2 regions of the Virgibacillus salexigens genome follow, and region 1 is predicted to be linked to the other one. Evidence: a T-box and tRNA genes for the amino acid it is inferred to sense, from the RefSeq annotation. Region 1 holds a T-box; the other holds one or more tRNA genes.
What was found. The T-box of region 1 lies ahead of serS (serine--tRNA ligase). A T-box ahead of a tRNA ligase gene usually reads a tRNA of that ligase, here a tRNA-Ser.
Positions count from the first base shown of each region.

Region 1 (6,707 bases):
GCCAACACATCATATTGTTGTTCAGGCAGTTGTAAAGATACTACAATTAAAAGAGCATTTAAACCTGCTGCTACAGCAATCCCATTAAGTACTAAACGGTTGGGCATTAATCCATTATGTTTATCAAACGAAAGCAGATAAATAATAATCGCAGTTACAATTCCGCCAGCTAGAGATAAAAATGGCATGACTCCAACTGGAAGACTTTGATCAGGTGGAATATAGGCAAGCGCTAAGACAACCATTAAGCCTGCTCCAGTTGTGATCCCTAATATGCCCGGTTCTGCTAATGGATTACGAGCTACACCTTGCAGGATACAGCCAGATACAGCTAATCCTGCCCCAACCAGCATAGCTATAATAATACGCGGCAGACGAAATTCAAATAAGATAAGTTCCTGCTGGTCGGTTCCATTGCCTAGAATGGTTTGAAATAGCTCTGCAGGAGAGAGATGTATAGCACCAACATTTACGCTAATAACAAATGTGATTGCGATTAACAAGATAAATAGTAAAATAATAGCGACACGCTTTTTTGTTCGATGCTGATCAGCCTTGTCTCGCATTAGAAAACGCACTATAAATTCCTCCCTTCTTTTCTAGCAACATAAAGGAAGAAAGGAACGCCAATTAAAGCAAATAAAGCCCCAATCGGAGTTTCTTGTGGTGCATTAATCATACGAGCACCTATATCTGCTAAACAAGTTAGCAATCCTCCAATGACAGCAGAGCAAGGAATAATAAGTCGATAATCTACTCCAACAAAATATCGAGCAAGATGCGGAACAATCAATCCAACAAAACCAATTGGCCCCGCCACAGCAACAGCCACTCCTGCAATCAATAGCACAACAATAAAACCCAATGCACGTATTTGTTTTATCTTTTGCCCGAGACCTCTTGCTACATCATCGCCAAGGCTTAAAATCGTAATGGATTTGGATAAAAACATAGCAACAATGAGTGCCCCCAAAACCCACGGAAACATCAACTTTAATTGAGTCCACTTTACACCGGCAATTCCGCCTGCAAACCAGAAAGCTAGATCCTGACTTAAATTAAAATAAATACCAATACCTTCGCTGAGTGCAGTAAATAGTGCAGTTACGGCAGCCCCCGCAAGCACAATTTTGATCGGTGTTACTGATCCTTTTCCCATTGAACTGATACCAAATACAAGTACGACACTTATTCCTGCACCAATAAATGCGAACAAAATTAGTCCATTATAGGATAAGCTTGGGAAAAGCGCAAAACAAACAGCTACCATAAAAACAGCCCCAGCGTTAATTCCAAGAATTCCTGGATCAGCCAATGGATTCCTTGTCATCCCTTGCATCATCGCACCGGCAACAGCAAATGATGCCCCAACTAATACACCTGCCAAAGACCTAGGCAAACGAAGTTCTTGAATAATCGAATGAGAAGTATTCGTAGCATCATATCGAAAAATCGCTTCCAAAACGGTCATAAATGTTATATCCGCTGCTCCGACAGATATAGATACCACTAAACTAATGCATGTTGCTAAGATACCACCTACTAAAATGATCGTAGCTGGCAATGGCCTTGTTTTTATATGTGGTTTATGTATATCTGAGGAGCGATTTTCTTCTGCCATATACGATCCACTTCCTTTAGGAGAACCTTAACTATATTAATGATATTGATAATCATTATCATTAATATAGTAGCAATCCTTATGTACTTTGTCTATATTTTTTGAAAATCAAATGAAATAAAAATCCCCCACTCTTAAGAGAAGGGGATGTAATACCTTATTTTATTACTTCTTTCCCACCCATGTAAGAACGTAATGCATGTGGTACGACAACGGAACCATCTGCTTGCTGATAATTTTCTAAAATAGCAGCAACGGTACGACCAATTGCTAAACCTGAACCGTTCAATGTATGCACGAATTCCGGTTTTGCTTTTGCTTCTCTACGGAAACGAATTCCAGCACGTCTTGCTTGAAAGTCTTCAAAATTAGAGCAAGAAGAAATCTCTCTATACGTATGTTGACTCGGAATCCAAACTTCAATATCGTATTTCTTTGCTGCTGTAAAACCTAAATCACCTGTACACATGCTCATTACTCGATAAGGGAGTTCTAATTTTTGTAACACCTTTTCTGCATGGCCGGTTAATTCCTCAAGTGTAGCATAAGAATCCTCAGGTTTTGCAAAATGAACAAGCTCTACCTTATTAAATTGATGTTGACGAATTAAACCTCGGGTGTCACGTCCAGCAGAACCTGCTTCTGAACGGAAACAATTACTAAAGGCCACATATTTCTTTGGTAAATCATCGACTTTCAAAATTTCTTCACGATAGTAATTGGTTACAGGAACCTCTGCAGTCGGTGCCATGAAATAGTCCCAATCCACCAATTTAAAGGCATCTTCTTCAAATTTAGGGAGCTGCCCTGTACCAGTCATACTTGTACGGTTTACAATTGCAGGAGGTAGCATCTCCTCGTACCCATGTTCATCGGCATGTAGGTCCATCATAAAGTTCAATAAAGCACGTTCCAAACGTGCACCAAGTCCTTTATAGAATACAAAGCGACTTCCCGTAACTTTACCCGCTCGCTCAAAATCTAATATATCTAGATTCGATGCGATATCCCAATGAGCCTGAACATCGTAAGAGAAGGTCGGCATTTCCCCCCATTGACGTACTTCAATATTATCATCTTCATCCTCTCCAACAGGGACACTCTCATGTGGAATGTTAGGAATCGATAGCATTATTTGCTCTAATTGTTCTTCTGTTTCCTTCAATTCTTTATCTAATGCAGCAATCTTTTCACCTACTTCACGCATTTCTTTAATTGCAGGCTCTGCATCCTTCTTTTCTCTCTTTAAAACAGATATTTGTTTCGAAGCTTCATTTCGCTCTGCTTTCAGCTGTTCTGTTTCCGCTATTAGCTTACGGCGCTTTTCATCAAGATCTTCAAAATGATCTAATTCAGATAAATCTTCCCCACGATGATTTAACTTTTCCTTCACTTCTTGGAAGTTATTACGTAAAAACCTCATATCTAGCATCTGTATTTCCTCCTTTACTAAATGAACAGTTAACATCAAAAAACTCCCGCCCCTAATAAATAGGGACGAGAGTATATATTTCCCGCGTTGCCACCCTTGTTGAAGAGAAACCTCTTCCGGCTTATCGCGATAACGGTACGTAACCGGGTTTATTTACTATCCGAGGAATTCGATAAACCTGTTCAAGGATGGATTCATAGCAAGCTTACATCGATTTGCACCAACCATCGACTCTCTAAAGTAAGGCCATACTATTACTATTTCCTGTCAATACAGTTCATTTTCATTATTATAATATATCATAGCCGATTTTTTATGTGTATGCAACTATCATTGATTTAGATTCTTTCCTAAAAAATATACCAGCAAAAGTTGAATTATTTTCTTCTTTTACGGGAATGTTGTACGCTAGATGCTTATTCGAAAGAGGTGGAATGATGAAGCAAATTAGTTATATTTTCATAGGGACATTGTTATGCGCCCTCTCAACAACATTATTAGCCATGCCCAATCAAATCGCTGATGGTGGTATCCTTGGTTTATCCTTGCTCCTTTACTATGCATTTGAATTCTCACCAGGCATTATAACCTTTGTTAGTTTTATCCTATTACTTGGGATTAGTTTTAAATACCTTCCTAAACATATTGTTTACAAAACGATGATTAACGTACCGTTATTATCTTTATTTATTTATCTCACGGAAGATCTTGGTCAGCCAATCAAAGATCCATTAGTTGCTGCTATTTTTGCAGGTCTGGTGATGGGGATTGGTTTTGGACTAATTATCCAAGCAGGCAGTTCGATAGGAGGAACCTCTATTATTGGCAGGATTCTCTATGAAAAATTTGAATTTAGTATTATTCGTACTACCTTTATTTTAGATTCATTTATAGTTTTAATGGGGATATTCGTTATCGGGCCACTTTATACAATATACACGATCATTGCATTATTTATAGGGAAAGTAGCGAGCGATTATATTCTTGGAGGCTTCGATGCAAAGAAAGCCGTCAATATTATTTCTCCTCGCAGTTTGGATATTTCAAAACAAATCACCAAAGTGATGGGATCAGCTGCGACTGTATTTAATGGCACTGGTGGTTACATGGAGAAAGATCAAAAGATCATTTATGTTGTTGTCCGATCGCAGCGACTACTATTTTTGAAGAAATTAATTCGGCAAATTGATCCAGATGCATTTGTAGTCGTTCATAACGTAAAAGATGTCTCAGGAGGTACTTTCTTTGCTACGGCAGCCGAAGATCATATTGCTCAGCATGTAGAATCTAATGAAATTGAACAAGAAGCAACAACAGACAAGCATAATGGTCATTAACAAATAGAGCTCACATTCCTTTTGCTACTAGAGGAAAATTTCGCAGACTATTTCATTGGCTATATTAAGAACAAGTATCATTGTCTTCAATGGTTCCCACCAGTTAAATAAAGTCGAACAAAAAACCCAAACGATTACCTGATCCTATTCGCAGATGACCGTTTGGGTTATTGTATGATTATATTTTATTTGGCTCTCTGAATGATGAATTGGTTCCTATAGCATGCTCCACCATTTCAACAAAATAACCGATCATTCGATTATCATCAGTCAGTTCAGGATGAAAAGCTGTAGCTAAAAAGTTGCCTTGCTGAACGGTAACAATCTGTTCATGATACGTAGATAATATCGTTACATCTGCACCTACCTTAGTAGCATAAGGTGCTCGAATAAAGACGGCTTTAAAATCATCTGCTATGCCGTTAATTTCTAAGTTCGCCTCAAAGCTTGCAACTTGTCGCCCAAATGCATTACGGGCAACTTCCATATCGATTAATCCAAGATGCGGTTGGTTTTGACCTTGAATGGCAGTAGCCATTAAGATCATTCCAGCACATGTACCAAAGATCGGTTTTCCTTGTTTCCCGAATGCTTGAATAGCATCAGAGAAGCCATAACTGTCAATTAGCCTTCTGATTGTCGTGCTTTCACCGCCTGGCAGAATTAATCCATCGATTTCCGCTAGCTGTTCTTTACGCTTAACTTCTACTCCTGTTGCACCACATGCTTTCACAGCGCGAAGATGTTCACGTACTGCACCTTGTAATGCAAGCACTCCAATTGTTGTCATATCGAATCCTTCCTTCTATTCGCTACGATCTTGCATACGATCATGAGCTTCTAATGTGCCCATTTCAAGCCCTTGCATAGCCTCTCCTAATTCTTTTGAAAGCTCTGCAATTAATTGATAATCTTGATAATGTGTTGTTGCTTCCACGATCGCTTTGGCATATTTAGCAGGGTTAGAAGATTTAAAAATACCTGAACCAACAAATACGCCATCTGCACCTAGTTCCATCATCAATGCCGCATCACTTGGTGTCGCAACCCCACCAGCAGCAAAATTAACAACAGGTAAACGGCCTTCTTCACGAATTTCAATTAATAATTCAAATGGCGCACCAATTTCTTTTGCATACGTCATTACTTCGTCTCTAGACATTGCAGTTAGTTTGCGGATTTCTGATTGCACTTGACGCATATGACGAACAGCTTCTACGATATTCCCTGTTCCAGGCTCCCCTTTCGTACGTAACATGGAAGCACCTTCTCCAATACGACGTGCTGCTTCACCAAGATTTCGACAGCCGCAGACAAATGGTACGGTATAATCGGATTTATTTATATGGTAAATATCATCAGCAGGTGTTAAAACTTCACTTTCGTCGATATAATCTACACCCATTGCCTCTAATACACGCGCTTCTGTAATATGACCAATACGTGCCTTAGCCATTACAGGAATGGAAACCGCATTTAATACTTCTTCTGTAATCGTTGGATCAGCCATACGCGCCACTCCACCTGCTGCCCTAATATCAGATGGAACACGTTCTAAAGCCATTACAGCAACAGCCCCAGCCTCTTCAGCAATTTTCGCCTGTTCAGCATTAACAACGTCCATAATGACGCCGCCTTTTTGCATTTCTGCCATTCCACGTTTTACACGTTCTGTACCTGTATTCGTCATATTAAAATCCCCCTTGTTATAAATGTCGGCTAGAATAGTCCTTTAACCCAATCAACAACTGTTGTAAATAGATCTACAAAGAAATCTCCTATAGCTCCAAGTGTTAACATGAACCAGTTCGATTTTTCTACTGTTTCATTTGCTACTACATCTACTGTACTATTGCTATCTTTAATAATATAGCCATAGTCATTTTCGCCTTCGTATTTTAGTTGTGCTGTACCGATTTTTTCTCCTTTTTCAATTGGTGCAGTCAATTCACCTTCTTTATTCAACTTATCTTTATCGATTGTATATTCAATACTATATAAATCTTTTTCATCTGGCTTAATTGGAATAGTAATTCCTTCACTAATAGAAATACCAAGTTCATCTGCTTTCCCTTTTGCAACCGGAAGCGAAGATTTATCGTCTACTTGATAACCTTTTGGAAAAACCTCCGTATATTCAAATTGTTTAAAGCCATAATCAAATAATTTCGCTGTCTCTTCAAAGCGTTTTTCCTCACTGTCTGTTTTCATAACTACAGCTATTAAACGTTGATCTCCTTTTTGAGCAGTACCAGTAAAACTATACCCTGCTAAATCCGTAAACCCTGTTTTCAATCCGTCTACACCTTCATAGTAG
Region 1 is NZ_CCDP010000001.1:95,057-101,763, forward strand. It holds gene BN990_RS00470 (FecCD family ABC transporter permease) at 1-566, opposite strand, end outside; gene BN990_RS00475 (FecCD family ABC transporter permease) at 578-1,621, opposite strand; gene serS (serine--tRNA ligase) at 1,779-3,053, opposite strand; T-box leader at 3,112-3,333, opposite strand; gene BN990_RS00485 (YitT family protein) at 3,491-4,390, shown strand; gene pdxT (pyridoxal 5'-phosphate synthase glutaminase subunit PdxT) at 4,569-5,180, opposite strand; gene pdxS (pyridoxal 5'-phosphate synthase lyase subunit PdxS) at 5,196-6,080, opposite strand; gene BN990_RS00500 (serine hydrolase) at 6,110-6,707, opposite strand, start outside.

Region 2 (6,707 bases), 1.2 Mb from region 1:
GAGAGAAAGAATAGCCTTAGCTGTAGTTACTGTAAGTAAGTACAATCATGAGCTATCCTCTCTGCCTTGTCAGTAATCTTATAGAGCTTGTAGCATCTACAACAATACACAACATAAAGGAGACTAGGTAAGGGTATTACTACCCCTACAGTTATATATCTATCTACTAACTGTTATTTAAAGGTAATGTCTTATTTTACTGTACCAATGAATACAACAGTATAAGAGCCTCCTTAACTGGTATTACAACAATATAGCCCCCCTCTGTCTCAAATACAGTAACAGTATAGAGATAGTGTACCAATTTATTGTACCTATCTTTACAGCTACTATATATCTAACTGTTTATTTACTGTATGTAATACTCCATACCAATTATTGAGACAGTATCCCCTGCTACTCCTGTCAATCCTGATACCTTTGCTGTAATAATCTCTAAAGGGATTGGAGCTAAAGCTCCTCAACTTCCTGATAAAAAGAACTATAAACTTTATACATAACTACAATATATGCTGAACAATATGAGCTGTCCTAACTGTTCTAGCTGTTTAATGGCTGAGCTATTGTAGCAGGTCTTTAAGTAGTAAGGTCTCTAATTATTGTTAGGGAGCTTTGCTCCTAGCCTGTTAAGGATAATAAGGTTTTTGTAGTATTCACTAAAGATAAGAGGTATTCTCCTCTCAAAAATCCCTCCTCAGACTTAGAGCCACTTAGTCTCATCCCTATTTTTAAAAAGTGTAAAAAAGGTGACACATGACAGCCTCTCTCTTGGATTTATATTTTCTTTCCCCCTTGTTTTGGACATTACTGTTGTTACCTAATATGGAAATGGCTACTACTCAGCAGGTTGCAGATTTTTATGAGGTCAGTGTTGATACTATTAAAACTGTACTTAAAAGAAATAAAACAGAGCTAAAGTCTGATGGGTTTGTTAATGGGTCAGGAAAGTTTGTAAAGGTCAACTTGACCTCAACAGAAATTCAACAGAAACAAGGCTATTTTCTCATTACTGATAATCAAGGAAATGAGGTAAAGGTTAATAATGTAAGAAACAGCCTTTTCCCTAAAAGAGCAATCCTCAGAGTAGGTATGTTGCTGAGAGATTCTGAGGTAGCTAAAGAGGTAAGGTAAATCTGTTATAGCTGAGATAGACAGACCTTCCTCAAAGGAAGTGCTCTCGTTGGTAAAGTCAAAAGGAGGTTGTCAGGGATTTGTACAGCAATGACAAAATGTCAGGGCTATCAATCAGTAATGCAAAAGGGGGATACTAGCACTATACAAATGTATTTATAAATATTTTTATTACTTTCTACATCAGAATACTTTAGATGCCTCTTGAGAGGTGACCTATATAGTGAGAAAGACTATAACACTATTGGAGGCATTTATTTATGAAAACTACAGAGGTAAGGCTTATAGAAAAAGCTAATAAACTACAGCTACAGATAAATTACATTGTTTATCCTTTTGTTAATGCTGAGCATCCTGCTCATAGGACTTTGCAAGATTTAATGATTGAGAAAGCTAATGCAGGAGATTATAGCCTGATAGAGTCAGTCAATCAAAAAGTAGCTGAACTAACAAAAGAAAGAGCTGAGGTAATGCAAGAATTAAATAACATAAGGGAGGGAAAAACAACATGACTAAAAGAATGATAGATGCAGATACAGGAGAGATTATAGAGGTATCATCTTACAGGACTCCTGAGCAAGACAAAGCATATAGAGAAATAAAAAAGAAAGAGACAGCAAAAAACAGGGCAGATAATCCTTTTATCTTTACAGAAATGAATATAGGAGGTCTTGAGGTGTTGAATAATAAAGATTTAGGATACTATTTAATATTACAGACTTACATTGATTATAAGAATATGATTAAGTCAACTACTGATAGTAACCTCCCTATGACTAGAGAGCAGATGCAGGAGGTATTAAAGATCAGCTCCAATAAAACATTAGTAAACTTGGTAAAGAGATTTAAAAAACAAGGATTGTTATATGAGGAAAAGGTAGGGCTTTATGGAAAACAGCATAAGGCTTTTTTTATTGCAGATAAATATTGTTTCAGAAAAGGAATATCAGGAGACAGCAGAAAGAGAAAGACTGATAAAGCAGTAAAAGTCTTTATGAGTAGCTTACAGGAGGTATATGCTCAGGGAGATTTTAAACCTGCTGACATTGGCTTTATTTATAAAGTTATTCCTTTTGTTCACTATGACAGTAATTATCTAGTGAAAAATCCTAATGAGAGAGATTACAGTAAGGCTGAGTATTTAACTATAGATGATTTAGCTCAGGTACAAGGACTAAGCAGACAAAAGACAGCTCAGAAACTTACTAATCTTGTTTATGACAATAAATATGTCTTTGCAAGAACTAAGGTAGGCAACATTAAAGAGTTAAGAGTAAAAGCTAATCCTTTTGTAGTTTACAGAAAGGCAGGAGAGCCTAAGGCACTTGGCTTTGAATTTTATGTTAATCCTGAATAAAAAATATGTAATTTTATAAACTTTTTCACCAAAATTACTTTAGTCAGGTTATGAGAGATGCACTATAAGATGAGAAAGGAACAGGCTTTTAACAGGTCTGCTCCTTTTTCATATCCTTTAATTTTAATATAAAAAGAGCAAGAGGCTTAAGAGCATGAGACAGAGAGATAGATTAAATATTTTAACTAAAGTTAGAAAGGAGCTAGACAGCATGGCAGACAAACAAAAAGAAATGGAGGCTTTCATAGAGGAGCAAAAGCCTTCTACCTCCTTAGATGTAGCTTTATGCTTTGCCTATTGTAAAGTACATTTTGAGGCTACTCAGTCAGCATTTAGTAAATTGTTAGGTATCTCAGATAGAACAGTAAGAAAGTACATTAAGAATGTTATTAGAAATTGTTGGTATAAGAGTCCTGTAGGAGAAAAATGTATTAATAAGGGAATTGCAGAAAGTAAAATTACTGAGGAAATACTAAAAGAGATAAAAAACTATAGGGATGAACTAGCTCAAATACTAGAACAAGGTCAGGGCAAGGATAATAATAAAGAGTATTTACAGCAGGAAGTTGCAGACCTACAGAAAGAGCTAAAGTCTATTGAGGTAAAACAGGATAGACTTGATGACTTACTAGAGGATGGCATCTATACAAAAGAAAAATATATGTCAAGAATGGAAAAACTGACTAACAAGCAGAAAGATGTAGAGACTGAGCTTGATCTGTTAAACAAGCAACTTAAAAAGCAAGATACAGTACAGGATAAGGATAAAATTGCTCTACTTGATGCTGTATTAGATAATTTTGATGGGCTTGTATCTGAGAAAGATAGAAATAGGGTGTTTAAATCAGTTTTAAGTTATGTAGAGTTAAAAAGACCTACTAAAGAGGATGAGGGGGAAATTAATGTAAATTTTCTCTAAGCCTTATTGAGTAGGATGTATATAAAACTATGAAACCATTGGAAACCTTGGTATACCAGCATTTTATAAAAGTGTAATAAAAATCATGACACCAATGGCAAGTACTGTATCCGATTGAAAGAAAAATGGGCTTCCCCTGTTTTTTGGCAAGTTGAAAAGCCTCTTCGCCCCAAGGATACCATTGAACCGGGTTATCCTTATGCTGTAATAAGTAAGGTGATTTTTCCTTTTGCAACTGGTTTGGCATTGTAAACACTTCCTTCCTATTCACACTATACACGAAATAAAAGGTTTCCAAACAAGTAAAACCTTCATTTAGCAACAGGAATTAATAAGGAAGGAAAGATATTTACGTAAAAAGGTACCCATCAAGAGTACCTTTCATTTCGTACATTTACGATATTTGTATAAATTATGGAGGAGAAAGTGGGATTTGAACCCACGCGACGCTTGCACGCCCTAACGCATTTCGAGTGCATCCCCTTCAGCCAGACTTGGGTATTTCTCCAAATCAGATCTATGAATCTATGTTAAACTAAAAAATCCAACAAAAGATATTGTAATAAATAATGACACTATTTACAACTATAATGCTCTCTAATTTGTAGTTTATCTTTTCTTGACTTTCTTCGTTATGGTAACATAAAGTATTAACTAAAAAGAAATGTAGAGGTATGTTTTCTATGAATCACTATATGAAAGAAAGTATTGACCAATTTAAAGAAGCTCATTTAAATAAAGCACGCTTCCTAATTAAATGCCCAGACCAGCCAGGAATAGTCGCTGCGATTTCAGAATTCCTATATAACCATGACGCTAATATCATTGCGTCTGATCAGTATACCATCAATCCAGAGGGTGGACAGTTTTTTATGCGAGTTGAGTTTGAATGTCCAGATTTAAACACAAAAGCAGCAACATTAGAAGCAGAATTTCAACCTATTGCTACCCAATTTGATATGGATTGGAAGCTGCTTTATGTGAGCCAATTAAAAAATATGGCTATCTTTGTTTCAAATGAACCACATTGTTTATTGGAATTATTATGGGAATATCAAAGCGGAGATTTAATGGCTAATATTGCTTTAGTTATTAGTAATCATGAGTCCTCCCGTGAGACAGTAGAGGCACTAGGTATCCCGTTCTATTATATTCCTGCAAATAAATCGATTCGAAAAGAAGTGGAGAAAAAGCAGTTGGAATTAATGGAAACTTATCAGATTGACTTAATTATTTTAGCAAGATATATGCAAATTCTCACTAGCGATTTTGTCGATAAGTATAAAAGTCAAATTATCAATATACATCATTCATTTTTACCTGCGTTTGTTGGTGCGAAACCTTACGAACGTGCCTACCAACGTGGGGTGAAGATGATTGGCGCTACTTCTCATTATGTTACGAACGACTTGGATGAGGGGCCAATCATCGAACAAGATATTGGTCGGGTTGATCATCGAGATAACAGTAAAGATATGAAAAAGATTGGTCAGACAATTGAACGTACGGTTTTAGCAAAAGCAGTAAAGTGGCACTTAGATGATCGTATTATTGTTCATGATAATAAAACCATTGTGTTTTAGATAAACAACTGTATGTTATAGAAAGCTTGTAAAGATTCTTCTTTACAAGCTTTTTTGTTTTTTAGAGTGAAGATTTATAAATAGGCCAATAGAAGGAATGTTGAAATTCTTTAACAGAGAAATAAATTATGAGAGGAATCGTTACTACAACTTTTAACACTTTTGCTATCTAATAAATAGGAATCAGTTTTAGATTCATCCTTACTCTAGTATATTTTTTGAACCCTACTAAATTACCATTGATTGGAAATTATTGATTATGATAATCTTTAATTGACTACATAGTCATTTATAGAACTTTGTAGTTCTGTGAAGGAAAAGGAGGAGGTACAGTGCCAAAATATGCAATTGTTAATCAAGATACCTGCATTGCTTGTGGAAACTGTGAAGATGTAGCTCCAACAATTTTCGAATTGGATGAAGAAGGACTGGCCTATGTAAAAGTAGATCAAAATGAAGGGGTAACACCAATTACGGAAGAAAAACTAGAGCAGCTGGAAGAAGCTCAAGAAGAATGCCCTACAGATTCCATTATTGTAGCTGAGCAGCCGTTTAAGTAACGTTTGTGTTACACAAATTATTTCGAAGGGAGTCTTCTCTATGAATAAAGAGGTAGTTTTATTAAATGAAGTGAAATCATTTGGTACACGGTCGGAAGAATTTTTTCCATTAGCTTGGTATAAAGAAATGCTTGATAATCAGCCTGTTTATTATCATGAACCAACGAAAACATGGAATGTTTTTAAATATAATGATGTAAAGGAAGTATTAAGTAATTATGAATACTTCTCTAGTGAGGGAGCTAAAACAACTATTCCTGTTGGAGCAAGTAATAAAGAAGGGAGTATCCCAGATAAAGTCAATGTTAACTTTGTTGATCCACCAGACCATCGAAAGCGTCGTTCGTTATTATCAGCAGCTTTTACACCACGAAGTTTAAAAAATTGGGAACCTCAAATTCAACGAATCGCTTCCGAACTTGTGGATGAAATAAAGGAGAAGGACACCGTTGATATCGTCCAATCCTTCGCTGCACCTTTACCGAGTTTAGTAATTGCAGAGTTGTTTGGTGTACCGATTAAAGATAGAGATCAATTTAAGCATTGGGTAGATATAATATTCCAACCTTACACGGAGGAAAATGCCAAAGAAGTAGAAGAGAAGAAACAAATAGCTGCCAAAGAGTATTATCAATATCTCTATCCAATCGTAGCGGAAAAGCGCATAAATCTTACCGATGATATTATTTCAGATCTTATCAGGTCAGAAGTAGATGGAGAACAATTTACGGATGATGAAATTGTTCGCGTAACCATGGCGCTTTTAGGTGCAGGGGTAGAAACGACTGGCCATATGTTGGCAAATACGTTTTACTCGTTACTTTATGACGATTCGTCACTATATGAAGAGCTTCGTAATGATTTAGAACTGGTACCTCAGGCAGTTGAAGAAATGCTTCGCTACCGATTTCAAATTTCTAAGCGGGATCGTACGGTGACACAGGACAATAATCTATTAGGTGTGAACCTTAAAAAAGGCGATTTAGTCATTGCTTGGATGAGTGCTGCAAATATGGATGAGGCAATATTTGAAGATCCTTTCACACTAAATATTCACCGAGAGAATAATAAACGGCATATGACGTTTGGAAAGGGTCCCCATTTTTGTTTGGGTGCTCCTCTTGCTCGATTAGAATTAAAAATTGCTTTAAAAACAT
Region 2 is NZ_CCDP010000001.1:1,286,813-1,293,519, forward strand. It holds gene BN990_RS05745 (hypothetical protein) at 829-1,131, shown strand; gene BN990_RS05750 (hypothetical protein) at 1,392-1,643, shown strand; gene BN990_RS05755 (hypothetical protein) at 1,640-2,488, shown strand; gene BN990_RS05760 (hypothetical protein) at 2,700-3,407, shown strand; partial or broken gene BN990_RS23585 (DUF255 domain-containing protein) at 3,493-3,654, opposite strand; tRNA gene BN990_RS05770 (tRNA-Ser) at 3,823-3,915, opposite strand; gene purU (formyltetrahydrofolate deformylase) at 4,091-4,990, shown strand; gene BN990_RS05780 (ferredoxin) at 5,323-5,550, shown strand; gene BN990_RS05785 (cytochrome P450) at 5,591-6,707, shown strand, end outside.
Region 2: it has a tRNA-Ser gene. The T-box ahead of serS (serine--tRNA ligase) is inferred to sense a tRNA for this amino acid. The anticodon was not compared.